2 regions of the Sutcliffiella sp. NPDC057660 genome follow, and region 2 is predicted to be linked to the other one. Evidence: a T-box and tRNA genes for the amino acid it is inferred to sense, from the RefSeq annotation. Region 2 holds a T-box; the other holds one or more tRNA genes.
The links. The T-box of region 2 lies ahead of leuS (leucine--tRNA ligase). A T-box ahead of a tRNA ligase gene usually reads a tRNA of that ligase, here a tRNA-Leu.
Positions count from the first base shown of each region.

Region 1: it has a tRNA-Leu gene. The T-box ahead of leuS (leucine--tRNA ligase) is inferred to sense a tRNA for this amino acid. The anticodon was not compared.

Region 1 is NZ_JBHVHV010000004.1:263,743-278,105, reverse strand. Features, by position in the region: rRNA gene rrf (5S ribosomal RNA) at 79-195, shown strand; tRNA gene ACFVAD_RS06110 (tRNA-Asn) at 205-279, shown strand; tRNA gene ACFVAD_RS06105 (tRNA-Ser) at 286-377, shown strand; tRNA gene ACFVAD_RS06100 (tRNA-Glu) at 387-461, shown strand; tRNA gene ACFVAD_RS06095 (tRNA-Val) at 503-578, shown strand; tRNA gene ACFVAD_RS06090 (tRNA-Met) at 618-694, shown strand; tRNA gene ACFVAD_RS06085 (tRNA-Asp) at 699-774, shown strand; tRNA gene ACFVAD_RS06080 (tRNA-Phe) at 782-854, shown strand; tRNA gene ACFVAD_RS06075 (tRNA-Thr) at 899-974, shown strand; tRNA gene ACFVAD_RS06070 (tRNA-Tyr) at 982-1,065, shown strand; tRNA gene ACFVAD_RS06065 (tRNA-Trp) at 1,097-1,170, shown strand; tRNA gene ACFVAD_RS06060 (tRNA-His) at 1,188-1,263, shown strand; tRNA gene ACFVAD_RS06055 (tRNA-Gln) at 1,333-1,407, shown strand; tRNA gene ACFVAD_RS06050 (tRNA-Gly) at 1,412-1,486, shown strand; tRNA gene ACFVAD_RS06045 (tRNA-Cys) at 1,498-1,571, shown strand; tRNA gene ACFVAD_RS06040 (tRNA-Leu) at 1,604-1,692, shown strand; tRNA gene ACFVAD_RS06035 (tRNA-Leu) at 1,717-1,797, shown strand; tRNA gene ACFVAD_RS06030 (tRNA-Gly) at 1,832-1,905, shown strand; gene ACFVAD_RS06025 (B3/B4 domain-containing protein) at 2,024-2,722, opposite strand; gene queG (tRNA epoxyqueuosine(34) reductase QueG) at 2,839-3,984, shown strand; gene ACFVAD_RS06015 (amidase domain-containing protein) at 4,078-4,965, shown strand; gene trmL (tRNA (uridine(34)/cytosine(34)/5-carboxymethylaminomethyluridine(34)-2'-O)-methyltransferase TrmL) at 5,029-5,529, shown strand; gene ACFVAD_RS06005 (PrkA family serine protein kinase) at 5,935-7,830, shown strand; gene ACFVAD_RS06000 (hypothetical protein) at 7,887-8,030, shown strand; gene ACFVAD_RS05995 (hypothetical protein) at 8,192-8,353, shown strand; gene yhbH (sporulation protein YhbH) at 8,995-10,164, shown strand; gene ACFVAD_RS05985 (ATP-binding protein) at 10,289-11,536, shown strand; gene ACFVAD_RS05980 (autorepressor SdpR family transcription factor) at 11,684-11,962, shown strand; gene ACFVAD_RS05975 (SdpI family protein) at 11,959-12,558, shown strand; gene ACFVAD_RS05970 (glutathione ABC transporter substrate-binding protein) at 12,618-14,195, opposite strand.
Region 2 is NZ_JBHVHV010000015.1:117,237-131,599, reverse strand. Features, by position in the region: gene ACFVAD_RS17925 (ABC transporter permease) at 1-749, shown strand, start outside; gene ACFVAD_RS17920 (DUF47 domain-containing protein) at 977-1,594, shown strand; gene ACFVAD_RS17915 (inorganic phosphate transporter) at 1,611-2,609, shown strand; gene ACFVAD_RS17910 (dihydroorotate dehydrogenase) at 2,688-4,463, opposite strand; gene ACFVAD_RS17905 (sigma-54 interaction domain-containing protein) at 4,615-5,985, shown strand; gene ACFVAD_RS17900 (GntP family permease) at 6,232-7,554, shown strand; gene ACFVAD_RS17895 (3-hydroxybutyrate dehydrogenase) at 7,577-8,353, shown strand; gene ACFVAD_RS17890 (hypothetical protein) at 8,500-8,697, shown strand; gene ACFVAD_RS17885 (hypothetical protein) at 8,742-8,870, shown strand; T-box leader at 8,973-9,216, shown strand; gene leuS (leucine--tRNA ligase) at 9,270-11,687, shown strand; gene ACFVAD_RS17875 (rhodanese-like domain-containing protein) at 11,796-12,101, shown strand; gene ACFVAD_RS17870 (nuclease-related domain-containing protein) at 12,568-13,503, shown strand; gene ACFVAD_RS17865 (hypothetical protein) at 13,557-14,192, shown strand; gene ACFVAD_RS17860 (sporulation protein Cse60) at 14,301-14,363, shown strand, end outside.

The sequences.
Region 1 (14,363 bases), on a different contig from region 2:
AAAAACGTTATCTAGTTTTGAAGGAATATAGCAAAAAAACGCTTGATTTTCTTCAAAGATATATTATAATAATATTTGTCTGGTAATGATGGCGAAGAGGCCACACCCGTTCCCATACCGAACACGGAAGTTAAGCTCTTCAGCGCCGATGGTAGTTGGGGGTTGTCCCCCTGTGAGAGTAGGACGTTGCCAGGCTGATATTGATCCACCATAGCTCAGCGGTAGAGCATTCGGCTGTTAACCGAAGGGTCGTAGGTTCGAATCCTACTGGTGGAGCCATATTATGGAGAGCTGTCCGAGTGGCCGAAGGAGCACGATTGGAAATCGTGTAGACGGTCAACGCCGTCTCAAGGGTTCAAATCCCTTGCTCTCCGCCATTATTTGTTGGCCCGTTGGTCAAGCGGTTAAGACACCGCCCTTTCACGGCGGTAACACGGGTTCGAATCCCGTACGGGTCACCATAGTTTTTTCGCGCTAGCGAAAATAACTTTCCCCATACATAGGAGGATTAGCTCAGCTGGGAGAGCATCTGCCTTACAAGCAGAGGGTCGGCGGTTCGATCCCGTCATCCTCCACCATTAAGTTTTTATAGAATACTATAACTTAATTATTATTATCGCGGGGTGGAGCAGTCTGGTAGCTCGTCGGGCTCATAACCCGAAGGTCGCAGGTTCAAATCCTGTCCCCGCAACCAAAATGGTCCCGTGGTGTAGCGGTTAACATGCCTGCCTGTCACGCAGGAGATCGCCGGTTCGATCCCGGTCGGGACCGCCATTTATAAGGCTCGGTAGCTCAGTTGGTAGAGCAATGGACTGAAAATCCATGTGTCGGCGGTTCGATTCCGTCCCGAGCCACTTTGATTCTTTCACGTAGTGAAAATAATCATCCTTTCTCATTTGCCGGTGTAGCTCAGTTGGTAGAGCAACTGACTTGTAATCAGTAGGTCGTGGGTTCGACTCCTATCGCCGGCACCACATATATGGAGGGGTAGCGAAGTGGCTAAACGCGGCGGACTGTAAATCCGCTCCTTAGGGTTCGGCAGTTCGAATCTGCCCCCCTCCACCATTTTTTTAAAAAGAGTAACATATTCATCTATAGGGGCATAGTTTAACGGTAGAACAGAGGTCTCCAAAACCTCCGGTGTGGGTTCGATTCCTACTGCCCCTGCCAATTATATTCATATTGTGGCGGTTGTGGCGAAGTGGTTAACGCACCTGATTGTGGTTCAGGCATTCGTGGGTTCGATTCCCATCAGTCGCCCCATTATTTTTAAATGATTGATTTAGTCATATAGATCAATACAAATAGCATAAATATTAAAAGCAATATTATTGGGCTATAGCCAAGCGGTAAGGCATCGCACTTTGACTGCGACATGCGTTGGTTCGAATCCAGCTAGCCCAGCCATTTTGCGGAAGTAGTTCAGTGGTAGAACACCACCTTGCCAAGGTGGGGGTCGCGGGTTCGAATCCCGTCTTCCGCTCCAAAAAAAATTCAGGTGGCATAGCCAAGTGGTAAGGCCAAGGTCTGCAAAACCTTTATCACCGGTTCAAATCCGGTTGCCACCTCCACTATTCAAAAACGAAGGCTTATAACTATATAAGCCGGGGTGGCGGAACTGGCAGACGCACAGGACTTAAAATCCTGCGGTAGGTGACTACCGTACCGGTTCGATTCCGGTCCTCGGCACCATTTGAATAGTTGAGTTATTGTTATGCCGGTGTGGCGGAATTGGCAGACGCGCACGACTCAAAATCGTGTTCCTCTGGAGTGCCGGTTCGACCCCGGCCACCGGTACTTATTTTATAGACAAGTTATCCAACCTGTCTATGCGGGTGTAGTTTAATGGTAAAACCTCAGCCTTCCAAGCTGATGTCGTGGGTTCGATTCCCATCACCCGCTCCATACATAGTATATAACGCAGTGTCTCGTTTCTTGAAAACGATGCATTGCGTTTTTTAATTTGTTCATATATGGGTACGAATGAAAATGCCCCTTCTAGTTTAAAGAAGAGGCTCTCCATTTACATGGTTCTGTTTATGTGGGACAAGGAACCTGTCCCCACCATGACCACGCGTCCCGTGCCGCCATGGACCTGGGTGAACATTTTTAGAATGGCTTCCAGCATTTCTTGGCATTCTGTATTGTCCATGGAGGGTTTAAGGTATATGATATGTACTGCTGAGGTGGTGGCTTCTGTGATGGCTGTTCTTTTGCTGTCTACAAAGGGACTGCCGAAGGAGCTTGTGGCGTCTTTTGTATGTACCATGTTATGAAGGGTGACTTCACGGCCGTTCAGTCCTTCGTAGGTGTTATCTTCCTCTCCAATTGTGATGGAGATATCCCCGTTAATCTTAGTGGAATCATAGATGCCAAGAGGGATTTCATATTTCAGGGAAAAGAAATTATTCAGGTCTACAGCAGAGTTGAAAGGCTCCAGGAACTGTCCTTTTTTTATACGGCGATAAAGGGCTTCCACTGAAGGACGATATCTGGAAGGGTCTGTTCCGGTCTGTTTGAAAATAGATCGCCATTCCATTATTCCCGGAATGTCTTTCATCTCTTTATCCACTAGGTCTATGTTCAAGGATTCCTGGAATAATCGGATCCTTCCTTTCAGCATTTGAGGAGAGCTGCCAATTGTGATATCTTCATAGAATATGATACCGAATTTTGCATTGGGGATAAGTTCTTTGACTGTAGATTCCAGCGTTACTCTCATACTTTTCATCCCTTCCATTGTTTTCAATATGGTAAGTGTAACATATTTCGTTTAGGATATAGAAATGATGACTGATAGAAAGGCTTTAAGCCGTTTTTATAAAGGAGGTGTTTATTTTGAATATAGCCAACCAGAAGCTGAAAGACGAGATAATTGCTTTTAGCAAAGAGATTGGTATCGATAAAATCGGATTTGCAAGTGCAGGTGTCTTTACCGGATTGAAGGAGAGGCTTCGGGTTCAGCAGGAAAACGGGTTTCAGTCCGGCTTTGAGGAGTCGGATATTGAGAAGAGGACGAATCCTGAATTGCTGCTTCCAAGAGCTAAATCAATCATTGCCATCGCCTTGGCCTATCCGTCGAAGCTAAAGGATGCTCCACGGAGTACACGGGAGGATCGGAGAGGGATTTTCTGCCGTGCTTCCTGGGGAGTGGATTATCATCATTTATTAAGGGATAAGCTCCAGCAGCTGGAGGCATTCATAAGGGAGAAACATCCTGATGCATCTATGAAATCAATGGTTGATACAGGTGAGCTTAGTGACCGTGCTGTAGCGGAACGTGCAGGGATCGGCTGGAGCGGTAAGAATTGTGCAATCATTACTCCCGAGTTTGGGTCTTATGTGTACCTTGGGGAAATGATTACGACCATTGCCTTTGAGCCGGATCAGCCTTTGGAGGATAATTGCGGTACTTGCAATAAATGTGTGGAGGTTTGTCCGACAGGTGCGCTTGTTCAAGGTGGACAGCTCGATTCGAATAAATGCATTGCTTTTTTGACACAGACGAAAGGTTTTCTGGCAGAGGAGTATCGGTCAAAGCTCGGTAACCGACTTTATGGCTGTGATACATGTCAGACGGTATGTCCTGAAAACAAGGGGATGGACTTTCATTTGCATCCTGAAATGGAGCCTGATCCAGAAATTGTGAAGCCAAAGCTGAGGCCTCTTCTTACGATATCAAATAGGGAATTCAAGGATAGGTTTGGAAGGATATCCGGCTCGTGGAGAGGGAAGAAGCCAATCCAGCGTAATGCCATTTTAGCGCTGGCACATTATAAGGACAAGACGGCTGTTCCTGATCTATTGGAATTGATGAAGCATGATACTAGGCCTGTTATTCGCGGTACTGCTGCCTGGGCTGTCGGAAAGATAGGTGACTTATCTGCGTTGGAAGCATTAATAAAGTTAAAAGAGACAGAACAGGACGAGGTTGTACTATCTGAAATCGATAAAGGAATGGCGATGCTAAAAGGCGAGGGGTGAAACTCTCGTCTTTTTTGTATTCCAACTTTTTCTAATGTTTATCAATTCCCCATCATACTATGAATATAAGGATAATATGATGGAGGGTTGTACATGAGAGAGAAGCTTATGTTGCATGTTCAGGACAGGTTGGATCAGTATGTATATAAAAGCAGGCAAACAGGTAGATCATTTATTAATGAAGATACTATTTCAAGAAAGAAGGAGATGCATAGAAGGCGAGGAGCGGAAATCGTGAAATGTTCCGCAATGGGGAGAATCCTATCTATGAACAGGGATATGGACGAGGAGACAGCCATATATGAAGTGCATGTAAGGTACCTCATAAAACTAAATGAAGAGTTGTATATGGAGGAGGAATCCGATCACCGCTATGCAGTTTGTCACGGGGGGGATGTGGTCCAAGATATACCCTTGCATGAAGAGGGAGCGAATATGCATGAGGTCTCCCTTCCATCCGTGGAGGAGGAAGACTTGGATAGAAATGTGAGATTTACTTACAATAGGTTGGAAGCGGTGCGCTACGCGGAGCAATGGTGGAATACGTTTAATCCAAAGTACAAGAAATTTGATGTGGACTGTACAAATTACATTTCTCAGTGCTTGCATGAAGGCGGGGCTCCAATGGTTGGTTATCCGAAGAAAAGCGGTGCGTGGTGGATGAGGAACAAAGACTGGAGCTACACGTGGACTGTCGCAAATGCCCTCCGATGGTATCTCCCTGTTGCAAAATCAGGAATGAAGTCAAGGGAGGTTGCGCGTGCGGATCTACTCATGCCAGGGGATGTCATCTGTTATGATTTTGAAGGTGATGGTCGATTTGACCATAATACGATTGTGGTAGCCAAGGACCCGAATAATGAACCACTGGTAAATGCGCACACTTATAATAGTAGAATGCGGTATTGGAAGTATGAGGATTCCACAGCATATACACCGAATATCAAATACAAATTTTTTCATATCATCGACAGGAATTAAAGGTTGATTCTCATTCAATAAAAAGGTATTGTTGTATAGGAAATATTTGAGGTATAAATTGAGGTGACGATTGTGGGATTACATGTAGTACTATATCAACCAGAGATTCCGGCTAATACTGGAAATATCGCACGTACTTGTGCAGCAACGAACACTACTTTGCACCTGATCCGACCTTTAGGCTTTTCGACAGATGATAAAATGCTGAAAAGAGCTGGCCTGGATTATTGGGAATTTGTGAGCGTGTTATATTACGATTCTTTGGAAGAATTTTTTGAGAAACACAAGGAAGCTGAATTTTTCTATGTTACGAAGTTTGGAACAAAAACGCATAGCTCTTTTGATTACAGCAGTCTGGAAAAAGACTACTTTTTTGTTTTCGGGAGAGAGACGACCGGTTTGCCGAAGGACTTGATTCAGAGCAATTTAGAGCAGTGCCTGCGTTTACCGATGACGACCAATGTCCGTTCGTTGAACCTATCGAACACCGCAGCAATTTTAATATATGAAGCTTTGCGACAGCAGGGCTATCCGGATCTTTCCATCGAGTGTCCGGAAGTGTAAATAGAAAAGGCCTTCCATGTGGAGGCCTTTTTTGTATGTGCTGTAATTACTTTTTACGAGTACCTGGTTTTCCTTCAAAGCCAGCAGTGAAAATTGCTGTAAGGAAAGCAAGGCATACGGCAAGAATCAGGAATCCGCTTGTTCCCATCGTTAATTCCTCCTTATGTAAGGTAGTTTCAAGTAAGCATACTATCTATATTATATCCCAAAGGACAAGTAATGTGAATGGAATGTGTGGATAATTTATGACAGCCTTTTTTATGTCGGGGCTAAGCGAGCTGGTTCCGCTGTTCATTGTCTAGCTTCGCAGGCTCCGCTTTTCTTAGCATGTTTCACTCAGGATGGGCATAGAGTATATTAATCACGCAATCACGCTCTTGAAGATGTAATAAAGGGGAGGTCCTTATGGATATTTTAAGAAAAATTGAAAAGTATCGGGAAGAAGAACAGCGGCTGAAGTGGGAAGGAACCTTCGGAGAGTACTTGGAGATTATAAATAAGGAACCATGGGTAGCGCAATCCGCTCATTCAAGGGTTTACAATATGATCAAAGATGCTGGCGTGGAAGAGGTAAATGGCCAGCGGAAGTATAATTTCTTCAGCAGTGCTTTGTTCGGCTTGGAGGAAGCATTGGAGCGATTGGTGGAGGAGTACTTTCATCCAGCAGCAAAGCGGTTGGATGTCCGAAAAAGGATTCTTCTTCTGATGGGACCTGTCAGTGGGGGGAAATCGACGCTCGTCACCATTTTAAAAAGAGGGTTGGAGCAGTATTCCCATACAGAACGTGGAGCAATTTTTGCTATCAAGGGGTGCCCGATGCATGAGGATCCCCTTCATCTGATCCCGCACCATTTAAGGGATGACTTCTATCAGGAATATGGCATTCGAATTGAAGGTAATCTTTCGCCATTGAATATGATGAGGCTTGAAAAGGAATATGGAGGACGTATTGAGGATGTATTGGTGGAACGGATTTTCCTATCGGAGAATCAGCGTGTCGGAATTGGTACCTTCAGTCCATCCGATCCGAAGTCGCAGGATATTGCAGATCTGACTGGCAGTATCGACTTTTCAACCATTGCGGAGTTTGGTTCTGAATCCGATCCGCGTGCCTATCGTTTTGATGGGGAACTCAATAAGGCAAACCGTGGGATGATGGAATTCCAGGAGATGCTTAAGTGCGATGAGAAATTTCTATGGCACTTATTGTCCTTGACGCAGGAAGGGAATTTCAAGGCTGGGCGTTTTGCGCTCATCAGTGCGGATGAACTGATTGTGGCCCATACGAACGAAACGGAATATCGCTCGTTTATTGCTAATAAGAAGAATGAGGCTTTGCATTCGCGGATTATCGTAATGCCGGTTCCATATAACTTGAGGCTTACAGAAGAAGAAAGAATATATGAGAAGATGATTAATGAGAGCGATGTTGCGAACGTCCATATTGCTCCACATACGTTAAGAGTGGCAGCGATGTTTACGATTCTGACCCGCTTGAAGGAAGCCAAGCGTGGTGATATTGATCTGGTGAAGAAGATGCGCCTGTATGATGGAGAGTCGGTGGAGGGCTTCAACTCGGTCGATATTCAGGAGCTGAAAAAGGAGTATGGGGATGAAGGTATGAGCGGGATCGACCCTCGTTATGTTATCAACCGTATTTCGTCCACGATTATTCGAAAAGAGGTACCATCCATCAATGCGCTTGATGTGCTGCGTTCCCTAAAAGAAGGACTTGATCAGCATGCCTCGATTTCGAATGAGGATCGTGAGCGATTCCTGAACTTCATCTCTGTTGCCAGAAAAGAATATGATAATATTGCGAAAAAGGAAGTCCAGAAAGCGTTCGTGTATTCCTATGAGGAGTCCGCGAAGACATTGATGGATAACTACCTGGATAACGTGGAGGCGTATTGCAATAAAGCGAAACTGCGTGATCCGTTAACCGGGGAAGAAATGAGTGCTGACGAAAAGCTGATGCGTTCCATTGAGGAGCAGATCGGTATATCGGAAAATGCGAAGAAGGCATTCCGTGAAGAGATTCTGATTCGCATCTCCGCCTATGCGCGCAAAGGGAAGCGGTTTGACTACAACTCCCATGAGCGACTGAGAGAAGCGATCCAGAAGAAGCTGTTTGCTGATTTGAAGGATGTGGTGAAGATTACGACTTCTTCTAAAACCCCGGATGAGACGCAATTGAAGAAGATAAATGAGGTAGTGGCCCGATTGGTGGATGAGCACGGCTATAATTCCACCTCCGCCAATGACCTGCTGCGCTATGTGGGAAGCTTGCTGAACAGATAGTGGATGACGAGAGTAAAATAAACAGGCCTTCATCGTTTTGATGAAGGCCTTTTCGTATGAAGAAACCAGTAAAAAAGTCCATCATCCGGTTTATGAAGGCCATTTTGCATGAAGAATCCGGCAAAAAAGTCCATCATCAAGCTTATGATGGACATTTCACAAGAAGAAAGCCACTCAAAAGCTTTTCACAGTTTCAATGAAGAGCTTCATCCCCCTCATCCCTCCTCCAAAAGCTCATCATAATGATACCAAGTCCATACCCCCTCCTCCAACTCGCAAAATAGGTAGGAAGGCACAATAACAGGCTCATTGGTTTCATATCCACTCAGAATGGGAAAATTAAGAATAAGAGGTGATAACAATGAAAAAAGAAAAATCTAATGAAATAGAAAATACAATGGCGCCAAACGAAAAGGAAATGGAAAAGCTGGCTAAGGAAATGGAGCAGCTTAAGGAAAATAAAACGGACCAGGAACGGGATCCAAAGCAGCATGAAGATAATGAAAAAAATGAAAAAGAGTGAGGCTGGGACATAAGTGTTTTAGCCTAAATAAAACCCGAACTAATTTGATTGAAAAATTCAATTAGTTCGGGTCTTTTTTGAAGTATTTGTTCAGTTTCTAGGTTACACCAGCGGCTGATTGGAGTGCAAGACGGAGACTCCTTGAAAATGCGAGCATTTTCTGCGTGCGATGTATGGCTTACGAAGCCTTCCTTGTCCTGCAGGAGCAGTGGCCAATGTGAGACCCCGCAGGCGAAGCCGAGGAGGCTCACGAGTCACCGCGGAAAGCGAAGTCTTGCACGGAAATCAATAGCGGTATTTAGAGCCGGAACTTATATAGTTCGTCTTTTATTGGCATTTTTTAGTTTTGTCCCAGCCTTTTTATTTTTCTATATCAGTATAAAACGAGCTGCTTTATGCATAAATCTAGTAATACTAAGAAAGCATTGACGCTTGTCTAATTTTGACGTATTACGAGCCTAATTATCTAAATAATCTGTCAATTATTCCGTTTGCGTGCATAGGATAGAGTAACCAACCTTTCTTTTGATAGAAGGTTGGTCTCTTTAAAATTTCAACAAGATATTGTATGTGACTTATGACAAAAATGTTCCGGTAAGTGTAAAAATGTTTTTTTAACCAAATAAAAGGAGGGATATCGAATGACGATGTCAGATGAGACGAATTTTGTAGTATCCAAAGAGGATTGGTCCCTCCATCGAAAAGGCCACGACGACCAGAAGCGCCATCAGGAAAAGGTCCAGGAGGCTATCAAGAATAATTTGCCAGATCTTATTACAGAAGAGAACATTGTAATGTCAAATGGCAAAGAGGTCGTAAAGATTCCAATCAGGTCTTTAGATGAGTACAGAATTCGTTATAATTATGACAAAAACAAGCACGTTGGCCAAGGCGATGGAGAAAGTCAGGTAGGCGATGTGGTTGCCAGGGACGGGTCGGGTCAGCAGAAGGGTCCAGGAAAAGGGCAGGGAGCAGGAGATCAGGCTGGTGAGGACTATTATGAGGCGGAAGTATCGATGATGGATTTAGAGGCCGCATTATTCAACCAGTTGGAGCTTCCGAATCTGCAGCAGAAGGAACGAGATGAAAATATCATAGAACACTATGAATTCAATGATATAAGACGCACCGGATTAATGGGGAATATCGATAAGAAGCGTACCATGATGTCGGCATATAAACGGAATGCCATGAAAGGAACTGCCAGCTTTCATCCCATCTTTCAGGAGGACCTGAAATTCAAGACATGGAATGAAGTGGTGAAACCGGAATCCAAGGCAGTGGTGCTAATGATGATGGATACGAGCGGGTCCATGGGCATGTGGGAGAAGTACATGGCCAGAAGCTTCTTCTTCTGGATGACACGCTTTCTGCGCACGAAGTACGAAACAGTGGAAATTGAATTTATCGCCCATCATACGGAAGCGAAGGTCGTAAGTGAAGAGGACTTTTTCTCCAAGGGTGAGAGCGGTGGTACGATCTGCTCGTCGGCGTATCGAAAAGCTTTGGAACTGATTGATACGAAATACAATCCAACTCGATTTAATATTTATCCGTTCCATTTTTCAGATGGGGATAACCTGACCTCTGATAATCAACGCTGTGTGAAGCTGGTAGGGGAGCTGATGAAGGTATCCAATATGTTCGGCTATGGAGAGGTAAATCAGTATAATAGGCACTCCACTCTCATGTCAGCCTATAAAAATGTCAACGATGAAAAATTCCGTCACTACATTCTGAAGCAGAAGCCGGATGTATTTCATGCGATGAAGGAGTTTTTTAAGAAAGAACAGGAAATGAAATATGCATAACGAAAAACCAGCCTATTGAGCTGGTTTTTCTTTTGCCTGTCAGAAGGAGAAAATGATGCGAAAGGCGAAGTATTAGAAGTAATACATAAATTAACGTCGAGTCTAGGCCTGTAGGAGCGTTGGTATGTTTGAAAATATCGGGCACGTTTTATATCATGTCTTAATCATATTATTTCCTATTCTTTTTTATCATCAATTTTTAAGCAAAGGCATAACGGATTTTACGAAAAGAATCAATTATGAATTTCTTATGGTATTGCTGATTATGCTCATTTTTACGATGTCCTTCCCGATTGAAGTGACCAATGGAGATACCTATGACCAGAAAATCATTCCAATCATCCTTGCATTTATGTATGGGGGTTGGATCCTTGGAATTACCTTGTTGCTTGCGATGCTGGGATATTTGTTTATTTTGGATGAACCTGGCTTTCTGATCATGGTGGTGAACTATGCTATCGTGGCGGTGCTGTTATCCATCTTTTCTATGTGGTTTCAGGGGTTGGAAAAAAAGATTAAGATTCTGGTTGTCAGCATTCTATTCTTCTTCATTACACTGACAAGGACCGTACGTCTAATCCTGATAAATGAACATGACGAGATATTCGTCACCTTTCTTGTGTCCTTTGTTACATGGGTGACATTGGTAACTGTGATGCTAATCATTGAAAATTTGAATATGCAGATGAATTTACAGCGTGAACTGCAGCGATCTGAAAAGCTGAAGGTCGTTAGTGAGCTTGCAGCCTCTGTAGCACATGAAGTGAGAAATCCGATGACCTCCACACGCGGATTCCTGCAGCTGATGAGCAAGGATGGAAATTTAAATGATGCACAGAAAAAATATATTGAAATATCGATAGGAGAGCTCGATCGGGCACAGGCCATCATTCAGGATTATCTTTCACTTGCTAAACCCAATAAACAGGAATTCAGTAGAATGAATCTCACAAAGGAAATTGAAAATGTGGTGCAGCTGATGTCCACTTATACGAATATCCAGAGCATTACCTTCCAGCATTCGATTGAAGGGGAATTATACATTAAAGCAAATAAGGATGAAGTGAAACAGGTTCTGATAAACATCATCAAGAACGGAATAGAGGCCATTGGCGAAGGGGGTACCATATCTGTCCATGCTTTCCGCGAAAAGGAAAATGCGGTTATCGAAATAGCGGATGACGGAATTGGAATGACCTCTGCCCAACTGAGCAGAATCGGGACTCCTTTCTATTCGACCAAAGATATGGGAACAGGTATAGGATTGACCATTTCCTTTCAAATTGTTCAACTGCTGAAAGGAAGGATCGATGCTTCGAGTGAGTATGGCAAAGGAACGGCTTTTAGGATAAGAATACCGCTAGCTGAGTGATATATATATCAAAATAGTGAATTTAAAGGAATTCTCTCTTTGGGAATTCCTTTTTCGGGAAAAGAATTGCATTATAATCCCAAAACAGTTATCATGTAATTAAATAAGTAATTACTTAAATGCTTAAAAGGAGGTTCGCCATTGTCAATTAATGAATTATTTAAAGCGCTATCTGATGAAAACCGCAGAAAGATATTGGATCTGCTTCGTGACAGGGATCTGACTGTGGGGGAGATTGCGGATCATTTCGAAATGAGCAAGCCGGGTATTTCACAGCATTTGTCCGTATTGAAAAATGCGAATCTCGTTTTTGCCGAGAAAAAAGGGCAGTATGTTTATTATTCTTTAAATTCGAGTGTGTTTCAGGATGTCATGAAGTGGATTATTCAATTTAATCAAAACAAGGGGGAAGGAAAAACACTATGATGAAAAAAAGTCTGATCACATTGCTTATACTTGTTGCTTTTGGAGCAAGCATCTTTTTTTTAGGTTCGGATATGGAGGTAGTGGAAGAAAAGTACGGAAAGGAGGAGGTAATCGTTTGGGTGCTTCCCTTGACTCTTATTCTTCTGAATAGCAATTTGCTATTGATTTCCAGGCAAAAGGCATTGCAAAACTACTATACAAGATATAAAAACGGTCTTGAAAGCATATTCCTTTCCTTTACATTTATGTTTTTCCTGTTTCATATCGCGCTTCTTTATACAGTTTCAGGCAACAGCTTCAACCTGCTGATGATGGTGCCGCTTATTGTTGGTTTTTCCCTTATTGCTACTGCCAATACTCTTCCAAGATTCAAGCTTCCAGAACAATCATCCCATCATGTGAAAGGCCCTTCCATGAATCATGCATGGAATAAAATTATTAGACCTGCTTCCTATCCTATGGTTATCGGTGGACTGTTGATGGTTGCAAGCATACTATTGCCAGAAGCCATGACATTGCCAGCCTTTTTCATTTTACTGTCACTTACTCTGATTAGTATCCTCTTTGTATCTTATAAAAACCTCCAGTCGGCATAGAATGGAACAAACAAAAGATCCTCCACTTCCAAGAAGCGGAGGATCTCTTTATGAAACGATTATTTTAGTCTTACATCTTTGAAGAATGGAGTACCACTGAAGTTTACGAATAAACCAGAAGCGACACCATTAGTTCCGTAGATGAAGTCCGGATGTTGCAAGTAAACCATTGGAGCTTCTTCTACCAGGATTTCAGAGATTTCTTTGTATGCTTCGTCACGCTTAGCTTGGTCAGTTTCAGAACGTCCAAGGTCAAGTAGTTCGTCAACTCTTTCGTTTTTGTAGAAAGAACGGTTACCAGGCGCTCCGAAAGCGGATGAATGGAACAATGCATATAGACCGTAGTCCGCATCAGCTGTTACAGTAGTCCATCCAAGGATGAATAGCTCATGCTCACCAGCAGCAGTCTTCTCAAGGAATGCACCCCACTCGATAGTTTCGATGTTTACAGTGATTCCGATATCAGCTAATTGATCTTGTACAAGAAGGGCAATATCAGAACGCTCTTTGTTACCTTCGTTTACGAATAGAGTAGTTTCAAAGCCGTCAGCGAATCCAGCTTCTTCCATCAATTTCTTCGCAGCTTCTACGTCATACTCCAGTGGTTTAAGGTCTTGGAAGTTTCCTACAACTGTAGGAGCAAGTGGTCCTACAGCAGGTACACCTTGGCCATCCAGGATTCCGTCAACAACGTCGGATTTGTTGATCGCCATGGAGATTGCTTGACGCACTTTCAGGTTGTCGTAAGGAGCCTTGTTCATGTTGAATCCTAAGTAGTCCATACGAGTACTTTTTTCGGAAGTGATTGTTACATCAGCCATTCCTTTAGCACGCTCTACATCAGATGCACCAACTTGTGCTACATGAGCATCACCAGTTTCAAGCATTGCCATACGAGTAGCTTGCTCTGGTACTACTACGAATTTCAATGTATCAACAGCTGCCTTCTTTTCTCCCCAGTAGTCAGCGTTCTTTTCAAAAATCATTTCAGATCCAGTAGACCAGGAAACGAATTTGAAAGGTCCAGTTCCAACTGGATTTTCGGAAACTGTTTTACCGCCGCTGTTTTCTTCTTCAATTGCAGAAGGAGCGATGATAGAACCAGCATTATGCGCTAAGTGAGCTGGTAGCGGCGCAAATGGTTTTTCTGTTTTGAATTGAACAGTGTAATCATCCACTACTACTACTTCTTTGATCATGTTCAATACTACAGCACGTGGAGATGCGAATTCAGGATCGATGATGCGTTCGATTGTCATTTTAACAGCATCTGCATTGAAATCAGTGCCATCATGGAATTTAACGCCTTCTTTTAATTTGAATTCCCAAGTAGTGTCATCCACCGCTTCGAAAGATTCAGCAAGTGCAGGTACTACGCTTCCGTCAGCAGCATATTCCGTTAAACGGTCAAATAGCTGAGTTGTTGCATTTGTAGTCGCAGTGTCGTTCATTCCGTGAGGATCAAGTGTCGGCGCATCTTGAGAGATTACGAATACTAGCTCTCCGCCTTCTTTACCGGCATCTTCACCGGTAGTATCCCCATCTGTTTTGTTGCTGCTGTTTCCACCGCTACATGCTGATAGGACCAGCATCAGTGAAAGAAGAAGCATCAAGAATACATTCTTTTTTGACTTCATTTTCTGTTTACCCCCCTGAATTATGTTTGTTACAAAGCAAATCCGTGAAATACATGGATTAGCCTGACTGAATTTTATAATAATCTAAAAATTAGAAATTCACAAGAGCCTAATTTGTAGAATTTTTAATATTTTCGTAATAATAATTTCGTATTCCGAATTTTTATA
Region 2 (14,363 bases):
GTCCACTTAGTCTGGCATTTCGATTACAGCGTATGAACCTATTGATTTGGGGCTTTGCGATGCTTCTTTTTGGAATGTCCTACGGGGCATTTATCGGGGAAGCGGAAGAAATGTTCGGGTCCATCGGGGATTCCCTGGACGGCATGCTGCCTGAAATGGATGGAGGAGTTCTTGCAGACAGCTTTGCAGCAATGTTTATGACAGTAGCTGCAATGATCGGAACGATTCCTGCATTACAAAGCATCCTGAAGCTTCGAAGCGAAGAGAATGCAGGTCGCATTGATCCACTGCTCTCCAATGCGGTTTCCCGTACTAGACTGCTTTGGAGCTACTTGGTTGTCGCCCTTTTAAGCAGCCTGTATCTTACATTGATGGCAGGAGTAGGGATGGGCATAACCGGAAGTCAGAGTATGGAGGATTCCAGCTATTTGGGTACTCTTACCCTAGCCGGCCTTTCATTTACGCCTGCACTTTGGGTAACGATCGGTCTGGCTGTCGCCATCTATGGGTATTTCCCTAGGAAAACAAGCTTCAGCTGGTCGCTGGTGGGTTTTGCATTTTTTGTTGTCTATCTAGGAGGAGTTCTTCAACTGCCGGAATGGGTAATGAACCTATCTCCATTTACACATGTCCCAAGAATTCCAGCAGAGGATTTCGAATGGCTTCCATTACTGGGCTTGACTGCTACAGCTGCAGCCCTTATCCTGGCAGGATGGTATGGCTATCGCAGACGTGACATTACCAATTAATATGATGGAGCTGACCCCTTAAACGGGAGTCAGCTCTATTTTGGTTACATAGGTTCTACGAATAGAGTCAATATTAAAGGAGAGTATCTACATAACATAATCTGTTTTAATTTAGCAACATTTCTTTTGTTAAGATTTTGTAAAGTTTTGTCGAAATAGCTATCTGTTTTGAATATATTAGTTTAATATTATTTTGTTATTTAGGTAGATAAAATGGAGGAATTAACATGGTTTTTAAGAAAAAGGACAAATTTTCAGTTCATTTAAGCAATATATCTGCAAATCTTAAAGAGAGCACTTTCTTTTTCGCTGATTATAAACTGACAAATGCAAGCGATCTAAAGGTGTTTTCCGAAAAAATGAAAGAGTTTGAAACAAAAGGGGATAAAATGGTCCATGAAGTGATCAAGGACTTGAATAACTCTTTTATTACGCCGATCGAGCGTGAAGATATCCTGGCATTAACTATGAGTATGGACGATGTTCTTGATGGATTGGAGCACACGGCTGCTATGTTTGAAATGTACTCCATTACCGATGCGGATGAGTTTATGCTTAAATTTGTGGATGCTATCCGTCATTCTTCTGTGGAAATAGAAAAAGCGGTGGACCTGTTATCCTCTAAGAAGCTGCTTCAAATGAGGGAGCATGCCATCAAGATCAAAGATTACGAATCCAAATGTGACGGAATTCTTCGTCAATCCATCAAGCATTTATTTGCTACAGAAAAGGACCCGATCCGAATCATTAAATATAAAGAAATCTATGAAGAGCTTGAGGAAATCGCTGACTCTTGCCAAAATGTTGCCAATACTTTTGAAACTATCATCATGAAGAACGCTTAAGGAGTAGTGCATTTATATGGATACAATTCTAATCTTAACTGTTCTGATAGTTATTGGGGCTTTGGCATTCGATTTCATTAATGGATTTCATGATACAGCGAATGCGATTGCAACTTCCGTATCAACGAAAGCATTGAAGCCAAGGCATGCCATCATTCTTGCTGCGGTGATGAACTTTGTGGGTGCGATGGCATTTACAGGTGTTGCGAAGACCATTACAAAGGATATTGTTGATCCTTTTACCCTGGAAAATGGCTCTGTTGTCATTCTTGCAGCATTACTTGCAGCCATCAGCTGGAATTTGATCACTTGGTATTATGGAATACCGAGCAGCTCATCCCACGCGCTTATCGGTTCCATTGCAGGTGCAGCTATTGCGGCAGCAGGATTTTCAGCTCTGAATTATAGTGGTTTCCTAAAAATCATTCAGGCGCTGTTAGTTTCACCCGTTCTTGCATTTGTAGTAGGCTTTATTGTATACAGTATCTTTAAAGTAGTATTCAGGAATAATAATTTGACAAAAACCAATAGGAATTTCAGGCTCTTTCAAATTGCGACTGCTGCTCTGCAATCCTTCACACATGGAACGAATGATGCACAAAAAGCAATGGGTATCATTACAATGGCCCTTATCGTCAATAATTATCAAACCTCGGATGATATTCAGACATGGGTTCAGTTTTCCTGTGCGCTTGCGATGGGTCTAGGAACCTCTGTTGGTGGTTGGAAAATCATTAAAACGGTCGGTGGGAAGATCATGAAAATACGTCCGGTCAACGGAGTGGCAGCAGACCTTACTGGTGCAGCGGTTATTTTCGGGGCGACATTCATTCACCTGCCTGTCAGTACGACCCATGTTATTGCTTCTTCCATCCTGGGTGTTGGTTCTGCCCATCGTGTAAAGGGAGTTAAATGGGGGACAGCGCAAAGGATGTTGATCACCTGGGTGATTACACTTCCGATTTCAGCGACTTTAGCCGGTATTTTCTATCTGATTCTTAATACTTTCTTTTAAAAGATAAACGAATAGGCACTGTCATGCATGTCTGACAATGGAGGAGTTCTCCTATCAGCACGCATGACAGTGCCTTTTTCATTCACCCTTTTTATGTAGAAACTCGTACGATAATACCAAGCCGACACAAAACAGTCCCATAGCCACATATGCTGGAAGAAGATGTGTAAACGTTGTATAGCCGATCAGAAAATGTATCGCGATACCGGTTATGAATGCGGGAAGGCCTCCAATCAAAAAGGTCCACCAAACCCATTTGTTCCCCTGCTGAAAACCCCACAAGGAAAGCATCAACACGAGAAGTCCGACGCTCAATAAAGCACTTCCGAAACCTGCCCGGTCATGTGCCAATACCGAGATAAGGTTCTGATTGAACTCGTCGAGCATGTTCGGCGGCATGCAGATATACTGAATATCCGTAGGTACAAAAACGGAGGTTATGCCAATATAGGAAATCACGATCCCGCCAAGTACAAAGGAAAATCCGAGCAGGACAAGAGCGAGCTGTCCATAGATTCCCTTTTTCCAGACAGAGTCATTTTTCAGATTTGAGGAAGCTGGTGTACCTATTATTCCTCTCGTTTTGAAAAATCCGTATAAGTACACAGGCAAGAGGATAAGCCAAAACAGCAGGTGCAGCCAATCGAAATAACCATAGCCAATAAAGGAAAAGATGCCGAGAAAACCGATGATGGCCGCTACATCAATGGCTTGTTTGGCCCAAAGTAGACCCTGTCTGACTCCGTATTTAGCCAGCTGCATATAAACGATCCCGCCAGAAATCATAGTTCCTGCCAATGTCAGCCGGTCATGTGCCATAAACAGCATGATGCGTTCATTAAAGAGCCATATCTCTTCTTTTTTCATGCCGAGGAAATGCTCATCATATGGCAGAACAATAGAGGTCACCCCAAATAGAAAGGCGAGCATGCCGCCAATCAGGATGAAAAAGCCGAACAGCCAATATGCGAACCATCCGTTGTATGCTGGTTCTGGTTGTTGCAGCCTCACTAACAGCGATTCGTTGATCCGTTTAGTAAGGCCAGGACCGGAAAATACATAGCCGTCTGAGAGTAGTACCAGGTCCGCACCTGCATTCAGCAGTTCGTGGGCATGCTCGGGCTCCGAAATTCCACCTGACGTAACAATGGTTTTTTCATAACCTGTTTGTCTAAGGCTTTGCACCGCTTCTGAAAGCTCAAAGTCTTCTGATTTCTCTTCCAGTACTACGCCATCGAAGGAACCGGGATTTATCTTTGACAGATCAGTCATGCAAGACGTCGCAATCCAAATCGGCTTATTGGTGTGAAGACCCAGCGTCGTCTGCATATTTTCCACAATGTAGCCATCAGCATAGGGATCAAGTTCTGCCGCCATCCTCTCAACCTCTTGCCTGCTGCCGGAGAGACGAAGGAAAATCGGCTGTTTTTTGGTCAGTTTCCGAAGCTGGTGGATTGTTTTCTCTAAGCCGATGGATGGTAGTACTTCAGGAAAATCTATGCGCTTTGCTTTATTATCTTTTATCGGTTGCTGCCCGTTTTCCCGAGGTTCCAATGTAACAGGACCAATCTCTAGAAAACCGAATCCCAAATTCGAAAAAGCCCTGGTACCGGAGAGCAAAGGATCGATCTTCCCGGACAAACCTACAGGGTTCTTGAAATCTATGTGGTGAATTTCCTTATGTAATAGCGGAGAGCATTCTTCACGTCCCAGAAAATTGATGATATGTGATCCCAGCCCGAATGGAAGGGAAGCGATGGTGTTCATTCCACGATGAATGAACTCCCTTGCCGCTAGTGGCGGCAAAATGGAAAGGACAGGTTTAAAAATGCCATGATAGGACCAGTCTGGCATGGGGCATTCCTCCCTGATGAAGTTTGTTATGTTACGTTCATTTTAACATTTTGCAATACTTCAAAACTGATTTTCTCCAAAAATATTCCTTTTAAAACGTGTCAGAATTTTATGATATATTAGTAGAGTGGACATGCAGGAGGGATTTTTGATGGGAGTAAAGGATAGTTTACTGACAGATGAAATGATGGATACGATTATTGCCAATGCCTTTGAGTGGATTGTGGTGGTCGACCATCGTGGGGAAATCATCTATTTGAACGACAGCTATAGCGCTTTTTTGGACGTGGATAGCAAGACTGTCATTGGCAAGCATGTTACAGAGGTAATTGAAAATACCCGCATGCACCATGTCGTCCAAACAGGCAAAGAGGAGCTGGCGGACTTACAATATATTAGGGGCAATTACATGATTGCCAATAGAGTGCCAATATTCAATAGCAACAAAGAAGTGATTGGTGCATATGGAACGGTAATATTCCGTGATACAAGCGAATGGGATAAAATGAACAGCCATGTAAAAAGCATGCTGGGAAGAATTCGAAATTATTTGCAGGAGTACGAACAGCAAACAGGAGTCAAATATACTTTAGAGGACATTATCGGAAAGTCCAAGCTCATACAGACGTTGAAGGAGAAGGTAAAGCATATCGCATCCAGTGATGTGTCCGTTCTGATACGTGGTGAGAGCGGTACAGGCAAAGAGCTTTTTGCACATAGTATTCACCAGCTGAGTAACAGGAGCTCCATGCCTTTTATTAAAATAAACTGCGCCGCTATACCTGAGCATCTTCTGGAATCGGAGCTTTTCGGGTATGAGGAAGGGGCTTTTACAGGTGCGAAAAAGGGAGGGAAGAAGGGGAAATTCCTTCTGGCTGATGGCGGCACCCTATTCCTTGATGAAATAGGGGATATGTCGCTCCCTATGCAGATAAAGCTGCTTCGGGCGCTGCAAGAGGGGGAAGTGGAACCGATAGGTGCACAAAAACCGGTACAAGTGAATGTCCGGGTGATTGCAGCCACCAATCGTCCTTTGGAAAAGATGATGGAGGAAAAGCGGTTCCGTGATGATCTCTATTATCGAATTCACGTCATTCCGTTCCACATTCCATCTTTAAGGGAAAGAACCGAGGATATCCCGATGCTTGTGGAGCATTTCATCCAGAAAATATGTAAAAGGACCGGCAGGAGAATTACATCTGTGACTCCGGATGCACTATCAGTTTTATCTCGTTACCGCTGGCCGGGCAATATCAGGGAATTGGAGAATGTCATTCAAGCTGCAGTTCATCTCTCCACAGGAGATAAATTGACACTTGAAGCGCTACCTGATTATCTAACGGCATCATACTCCATTCCGATCGGTTCCAAATCACTGAAGGAAACATTGGAAGACGCCGAAAAGCAAGCGATCATACAAACATTGGAGAATGTGCATGACGATAAGCTGGAGGCTGCGAAACTGCTTGGAATAAGCAAATCGAGTTTATATGAAAAAATCAAGAAATATCACATAGGCTAAGCGAGTCCAGAATTCCGGAAAATAGTCCAGAAATCTGGACTCTCTTGTTATCAAGGTGGACGAAGGTTGCTTGATTATTAGTCCGAACTTTCGGAAAATATGCAAGTTCGGAAAATTGAAACATTTGCGGTTGATGGATTCAACGAGTTGGCACGATTTTTGCATATAGGAAAGAGGAAGACAAAATTAACAGGAAAATGCTTCGAATTTATGAAAGCGTTTACCGTAAAACAAGGGGGAAAGAAAATGCTCAGCATGATTGGTCTTATCGGAGGTTTGGCACTTTTAATTTTTTTAACGATGAGAGGGATGAACCTGCTTGTAGTAGGTCCGCTGTCAGCATTATTTGTTGCAGTATTAAGTGGAATGCCGTTGTTTCCACAATTGGTTGAAGAAGGGGAAGTTAACTTTGTAAGCAGCTATATGGGCGGTTTTTCTTCCTTCGTCACTGCCTGGTATCTAATGTTCCTGCTTGGGGCCATTTTCGGGAAAGTGATGGAGGATAGTGGAGCAGCAGACTCTGTTTCCAAGTTTATTGTAGATAAGCTTGGGATGAAATATGCCGTACTTGCCATTGTGGCAGCATGTGCCATTTTAACCTATGGAGGAGTCAGCTTATTCGTAGTTGCTTTCTCTGTATATCCAATGGCAATCAGCTTGTTCAAACAGGCTGATTTACCACGTCGTTTCATTCCGGCGGCACTTGCATTCGGTTCCGTCACATTTACGATGACTTCTGCCGGTTCCCCGGAGATCCAGAACTGGATTCCGATTGATTATCTTAACACAAGTCCTTATGCCGGTTGGGAAGTCAGTTTAATTGTTGCTGTATTCATGATGATCTTTGGTTACTGGTGGTTAAAGCGCATGATCACAAATGCGGTAAATCGTGGCGAAACGTTCACAGCAAGAGCATCCGATCCGGTGATGGATGAAAACAGAAAACTTCCAAACCCGTTTGTCAGTATGATTCCGTTATTGGTGGTACTTGGAATCAGCTTCTATTTCCATGATGACCTAAAACAATCTGCCTTGATCATTGCTTTATTGGGTGGGATCATAGCCACTTACATTGTTGGTAGAGCCTATTTCAAATCCTTCTGGAACGCAATTTCCGAAGGTACGATGGGAGCCTTGATCGCCATCGGTAATACGGCCGCTGTAGTAGGATTTGGTGGAGTTGCAAAAGCAGTGCCTGCATTTGGCGAGGTTGTATCCGCGATGACGAGCATCCCGGGAAGCCCACTTATCGGAGCTGCGATCGCAGTCAGCGTCATTGCCGGTATGACAGGATCCGCTTCCGGCGGGCAGGTAATCGCACTTCCGTTGATTGCGCCGCACTATATTGATATGGGTGTAAATCCTGAAGCCCTTCACCGTACGGTTGCCATATCTTCCGGTGCGCTGGATTCCCTTCCGCATAACGGTTATGTTGTAACAACCGTCCGTGCCATTTGTGGAGAGACCCATCAGGCGGCTTATGGACCTGTCGCTGCCGTTACGGTAATTGTTCCATTGATTGGTGTAGCGATTGCGATCGCATTGTTCTCACTTGGACTTGGTATCTAAAAACATTGAGGAGTGAGCAGAATTGGTAAAGGATAAAGTTGTCCTCATCACAGGAGCAGCCCAGGGAATTGGATATGAAATAGGAAAACAATTCACAGAAGCTGGCGCTAAAGTGGTGTTGACGGATTTAAATAATGAAACGGTGAAAGCTGCAAGCTCTGCCTTAAACAAGCAAGGGTTGACGACATTAGGAATCAAATGTGATGTGACATCTGAAAATGATATAAAAGATGCAATCGATACTGCGATCAGGGAGTTCGGGCGTATGGATGTATTGATCAACAACGCGGGCCTTCAGTATGTCTCCATGATCGAAGACTTCCCGACGGAAAAGTTTGAGCTTTTGATGAAAGTGATGCTGGTTGCTCCATTCGTCGCAACCAAGCATGTCTTTCCGATTATGAAAGAACAGAAATCCGGCCGTATTATCAATATGGCTTCCATCAACGGCTTGGTCGGCTTTGCGGGAAAAGCCGCCTACAACAGTGCCAAGCATGGGGTAATAGGATTGACAAAGGTCACCGCTCTCGAGGGAGCTGCCCATGGCATCACGGTCAATGCACTCTGTCCAGGATATGTGGATACGCCATTGGTACGAAATCAGCTCAAAGACTTGGCGGAGACCAGGGGAGTTCCATTGGAGAATGTATTGGAAGAGGTCATCTATCCCCTTGTCCCGCAGAGAAGATTGCTTCAAGTAAAGGAAATTGCAGACTATGCGATGTTTTTATCCAGTGATTCAGCTGCTGGAATCACTGGTCAGGCTGCGGTTATTGACGGAGGGTATACCGTGCAATAAATGAAAACGCCAGGTGCTGCATGGCATCTGGCGTTTTTTGTCGAAAATTAATCAAATAAAATTGATTAACTTCATTGCATATATTTTCCTCTCCGCATATAATCAAAGTAGATAATCAAAATAAATTGATTTAAGGGGAGATTAAAATGCATACCAATTTTTATACATTGGCAAATATGAACAGCCAAAAAATCAACAGCCTAAGGGAAGAACAAATGCTTCATATGATGGCAAAAGCTTCAAGGGGTGAAAGAAAGAAAATCGGTAATCCATTCAAAATGAGTTCCTTGAAGCTGACAAAAAGCTGGAATGACCAACAGGAACCTTGCTGCGTTTGTGAATAAAAAACGCTTTATTAATCAAAAAAAATTGATATTAAGAGGAGTAGATGATGATGTTTTTAATGTTCAAGAAAAAGAAGGATGACTGTTGCAAAGTGGAGATCGTGGAAGTCCAGGAAGAAAAATGCTGCGAGAGCAACCAAAAGGACTCAGACAACAAAAAAGAGTGCTGCTAACTACTGCTGAGAATAATTAGTTTGAAAAAAGTTCATAATGATTAATGAAAATACCCCTTGAAGTTTTCCAATAAATTCTTTACAATACAGATTAACAACAAAACTTATACGTTGAAAAGGATCAGTAGTGAACGAAACGAGCACAAGAGAGTTGACGGGTGGTGAGAGTCAACAAACGAGCGTTCATGAACTCGCCTTGGAGTAGCAGATGTGAAACCCTTCCTATGAAGGCAGTAATATTTTGCCGTATCATCCGCGTTAAGGATTCGAGTGATTATCATATTTGTGATAATAATCTGGGTGGTACCGCGGTAGGTTATGTATATTCAAACCTCTCGTCCCTTTTATAGGGATGAGGGGTTTTTTGTATTTATTTTTATTTTTTAGGAGGAAATGAAGATGTCGTTTCAACATCAGGATATCGAGAAAAAGTGGCAGCATTATTGGGAAGAAAACAAAACATTTAAAACACATGAGGAAAAAGGAAAAGAGAAGTTTTATGCACTTGATATGTTCCCTTTCCCTTCAGGTGCTGGTTTGCATGTTGGGCATCCGGAAGGCTATACAGCAACAGATATTCTTTCCAGAATGAAAAGAATGCAAGGTCACAATGTTTTACACCCTATGGGGTGGGATGCGTTTGGATTACCGGCTGAGCAATATGCGTTGGATACTGGTAACGATCCTGCTGAATTCACGGAAAAAAACATCAACACGTTCCGCAGACAAATAAAGGAATTGGGATTCTCATATGATTGGGATAGAGAAGTAAGCACAACAGATCCCGACTACTACAAATGGACACAATGGATTTTCTTAAAACTTTATGAAAAAGGCTTAGCTTATGTTGATGAAGTTCCGGTTAACTGGTGTCCTGCTTTAGGTACCGTTCTATCGAATGAAGAGGTAATCGATGGGAAAAGTGAGCGCGGTGGCCATCCTGTAGAACGCAGACCGATGAAGCAGTGGATGCTGAAAATCACTGCCTACGCAGACAGACTTATCGATGACTTGGATGAATTGGATTGGCCGGAAAGCTTGAAGGAAATGCAGCGAAACTGGATTGGCCGTTCAGAAGGTGCCAATGTCCATTTCAACATTGATGGAACAGAAGAATCCTTCACTGTTTTTACAACTAGACCGGATACACTTTTTGGTGCAACTTATACAGTATTAGCTCCTGAGCATCCATTAGTGAAAAAGATTACAACCGAGGATCAGCGCGATGCTGTCGAAGCATACATTACAAAAATCCAAAGCAAGAGTGATTTGGAGCGTACCGAGCTTTCCAAAGAAAAAACAGGGGAATTCACTGGGGCATATGCAGTAAATCCTGCCAATGGTGAAAAGCTTCCAATCTGGATCGCGGATTATGTATTGATGAGCTATGGAACAGGTGCCATCATGGCCGTTCCTGCACACGATGAGCGTGACTATGAATTTGCTTCAAAGTTTGAGATTCCGATTGTGGAAGTTGTAGCAGGTGGGGATGTAACCAAAGAAGCCTACACGGGTGACGGAGAACATGTAAACTCTGATTTTCTGAATGGGCTTGGCAAAGAAGAAGCCATTACAAATATGATTCAATGGTTAGAGACAAACGAAAAAGGGGCAAAGAAAATTTCTTTCCGTCTTCGTGATTGGCTATTCAGCCGCCAACGCTACTGGGGTGAACCTATTCCAATCATTCATTGGGAAGATGGAACGATGTCTGCCATCGAGGAAAAAGAATTGCCACTTCTTTTACCTAAAACAAAAAACATCCGTCCTTCCGGCACCGGTGAATCTCCACTTGCTGCAATCGAGGATTGGGTCAATGTGGTCGATCCTGTTACAGGCAAAAAAGGTCGTCGCGAAACGAATACGATGCCAAACTGGGCTGGAAGCTGCTGGTACTACCTGCGCTACATCGATCCAAATAACAGCGAACAACTGGCTGATCCTGAAAAATTAAAAGAATGGTTGCCAGTGGACATCTATATCGGTGGAGCGGAGCATGCTGTACTACACTTGCTTTACGCCCGATTCTGGCACAAATTCCTTTACGATATCGGAGTAGTTTCAACTAAAGAGCCATTCCAAAAGCTATTTAACCAAGGGATGATCTTAGGTAGCAATAACGAGAAAATGAGTAAATCAAAAGGGAATGTAGTGAACCCGGATGATATCGTGGAAAGCCATGGTGCAGACACATTACGCCTATACGAAATGTTCATGGGACCTTTGGAAGCTTCCATCGCCTGGAGCACAAACGGATTGGACGGCTCCCGCAGATTCCTAGACCGTGTATGGAGATTGTTTGTCGAAGAGAATGGCAAGCTAAGCTCCAAAGTCGTGGAATTGACGGAAGAGGATACGTTGGAGAAAACGTACCATGCAATGGTGAAAAAAGTAACCGAGGACTATGAAGGACTTCGATTCAACACGGCCATCTCGCAAATGATGGTATTCATCAATGATGCCTACAAAGCGGATGTTATTCCTAAAGAGTATGTGGAAGGATTCGTTAAGCTATTGTCCCCAGTTTGTCCGCATATTGCCGAGGAACTTTGGGAGAAGCTTGGCAACGAAGGAACCATCACGTACGAAGCTTGGCCGGTGTATGATGAAGCGAAGCTAGTCGAGGATGAAGTGGAAATCGTTGTTCAGGTAAACGGTAAGCTGAAAGCGAAACTTTATGTCCCGGCAGATGCAACTCGTGAAAAAATGGAAGAGATCGCACTTGCTGATGAAACAGTAAAAGAATCCATCGAAGGAAAAACGGTTCGTAAGGTCATCGCTGTTCCCGGTAAATTGGTGAATATCGTAGCGAACTGATTTCTCTTGATATATGAAAGCAAGGCTGCCGGAGATTTGGTAGTCTTGTTTTATTTTTGTTAGAATGAATGTATCTTTACACACTACATAGAATCGAGGTTTTACGAAATGGAAGAGATTAAAACCATTACAACAGATGAACTGAAAAAGAAATTGGATGCAGGGGAAGAACTGCTTCTTGTTGATGTCCGTGAAGATGAAGAAATTGAAACAGGTAAAATAAAGCAAGCGAAGCACATACGCATGGGGGATATTCCGGCAAGTCTGGATCAGCTTGATAAGGAAAAAGAATACATCGTCATTTGCCGCTCAGGCCGCCGCAGCGAAAATGTCTGCCACTACCTTCAGGATCAGGGATATAAGGTCCGAAACATGGAAGGCGGCATGCTGGAGTGGGAAGGCGACGTGGAATAATTTTGTATTGAGGAGTGGGACTGGCTTATGCTGGTCCTTTTTAATTGTGGCGAGATTGGATGATTGTGAATAGGTGCAATCAGGATTTGTTAGAATGAATTAGGAATCTGTTAGAATGTTACGAAGAATTGTTAGAATGATTTGTTAATTTGTTAGTATGATTATTAATTTTGTTAGAATCACATCAGATTAATGATTTCTTAACCTCATATAAACCCAAAAATTATCCTAAATGCTTCACAAACTGCAATTTTGATATGTAAACGGAAGAAATGATCTATAAAAGTAAACTAAACCAACATTTTTTCGATCCAATCATCTTAAAAATGAAAAACTTGAAAACCATCTCCGAACTTCTCTTGAAGGAAAACAAATGTGGGGTAACGAAAGTATCGGTTAATCCCAAGAAGAGAGAAGTGATTTTTTGATATAAAAACATAGAAACATATCTTATCAGTTAAGAGTGTTGAAGGCACTTACAAGAAGAGCTCGTAAAGACCACTGGAGATATCAGGATATTGTAAGGGAACACGGTATTAAACAGGCTGGTTACAAGGGGGAGCAATCCCTGGACTATTATATGGACTTTCTGCCTAAAACAAATCCTCCATTTTCTATCTTCCAGGATCTCAGGCTGCCGCATACTAAAGAATCATTTTTCCAAATGGACAACACCCTCCTCCATCCCAACTTCATGCTTATTCTGGAGGTGAAGAACTATAAAGGTACACTATCCTTTGATCCAAAATTTCAACAGGTAATACAAGAGGTCGAAAATAACCCATTACTTTCACTCCCTGATCCCATCTTACAAGTGAAAATGCAGGAAATGAAACTGATTCAATGGATGAAGTCAAAAAATCTACCCCTGCTACCTATAGAACGGTTGATTGTAATGGTAAACCCTAAAGCTGTCATTAAGGTCGATTCCCTGCATGGCTTAGTTGAGAGGCATGTAATAAAAGCTCCAGCACTTCACGATAGAATTCAAAACTACCTGAAAAAATACCCCGATCAAATCTTAAGTAAGAAAGATTATAAGAGAATATCCTCACTTTTTATCAAAGAAGATACCCCATCTGAAACTAGTCCGATAATTCAATTCGGAATTATTCCCAGCGATATTATACCTGGAGTATTTTGTCAAAGGTGCATTACTACATCCCCCATGACATGGCACCATGGAAAATGGCTTTGTAAGCATTGCTCTTTCGTGTCAGCAACTGCACATCTACCTGCATTGGAGGATTATGCATTGCTCATTAGTCCAACAATCAATAATAAAGAGCTTAGGAGATATCTATTACTTGATAAACCTCATACTGCCAGAAGAATTATCCAAAGTTCAGGGGCAGATTATATAAACTCCACTCAAGGTACATTCTATACAATAAAAATCTAGTTCCTTGAAACCAACAACCCCTGCAAATCGTAGATATAGAAGGGGGGGATCACATGGAATTCATTCAACAGCATTCATTCTACTTGTTTTTAATCTTCATTGGTTTGCTTCTTATCTATGAAAGTGTATCAAAATTCAGATCAAAAGGTGTTTCTTCCATCTCAAGCAGTGACCGATACCGGCGCATCCTGTATGGTGCCATGTTTTCTCTTATATTGTTGATTGCATTCATTCAAATGGAATTGCAAAAGGGAGTCTTTGTGGCGGTCGCCGGCCCCTTGCTGATTAGTCTGTTAACATTGGTGAAGGAGCGGAAGAACACGGAAATGCATGTATGGAGCTATGAGCCATACACATTTTTTGCGATTTTGGAACAGCACCTGGACAGTAATGGCTACGAATATATTAGAGAAGTGAAGGGGAACGAAGATTACTTAAGCAGCAATTACATAACCTACTATTATTTGGATGATAGTGATGAGGAAATCAAAATCAATTGGAAGGATCTTGATAAAAGTGATATACAGGTATTCTTCTTGAAATTCAGGAATCATCAATTCGTCAAGGAATTGATGGGAAAATTGAAAGAGCAACGACCACCCATCACTTATTTTCAAGTCAGCAAGTATTCTATCGGGTTTGCGGCCGTCTTCATTTATTTGGGAATGATGAAAGTGCTAGGGTACTAAAGGAAGGCGCCTCTCTTCGGGGGTGTTTTTTTTTGAATTTCCTCTTCGGCTGTGGTATAAATACGTCTATTTTCTCCTATACATAAAAGTAAAAGGAGGTGTACTGGCTTGATTCAAATCAAAATGTTTGATGAAGAGCATGAGCGGGACCTCGAGGATTCGGTAAACGAC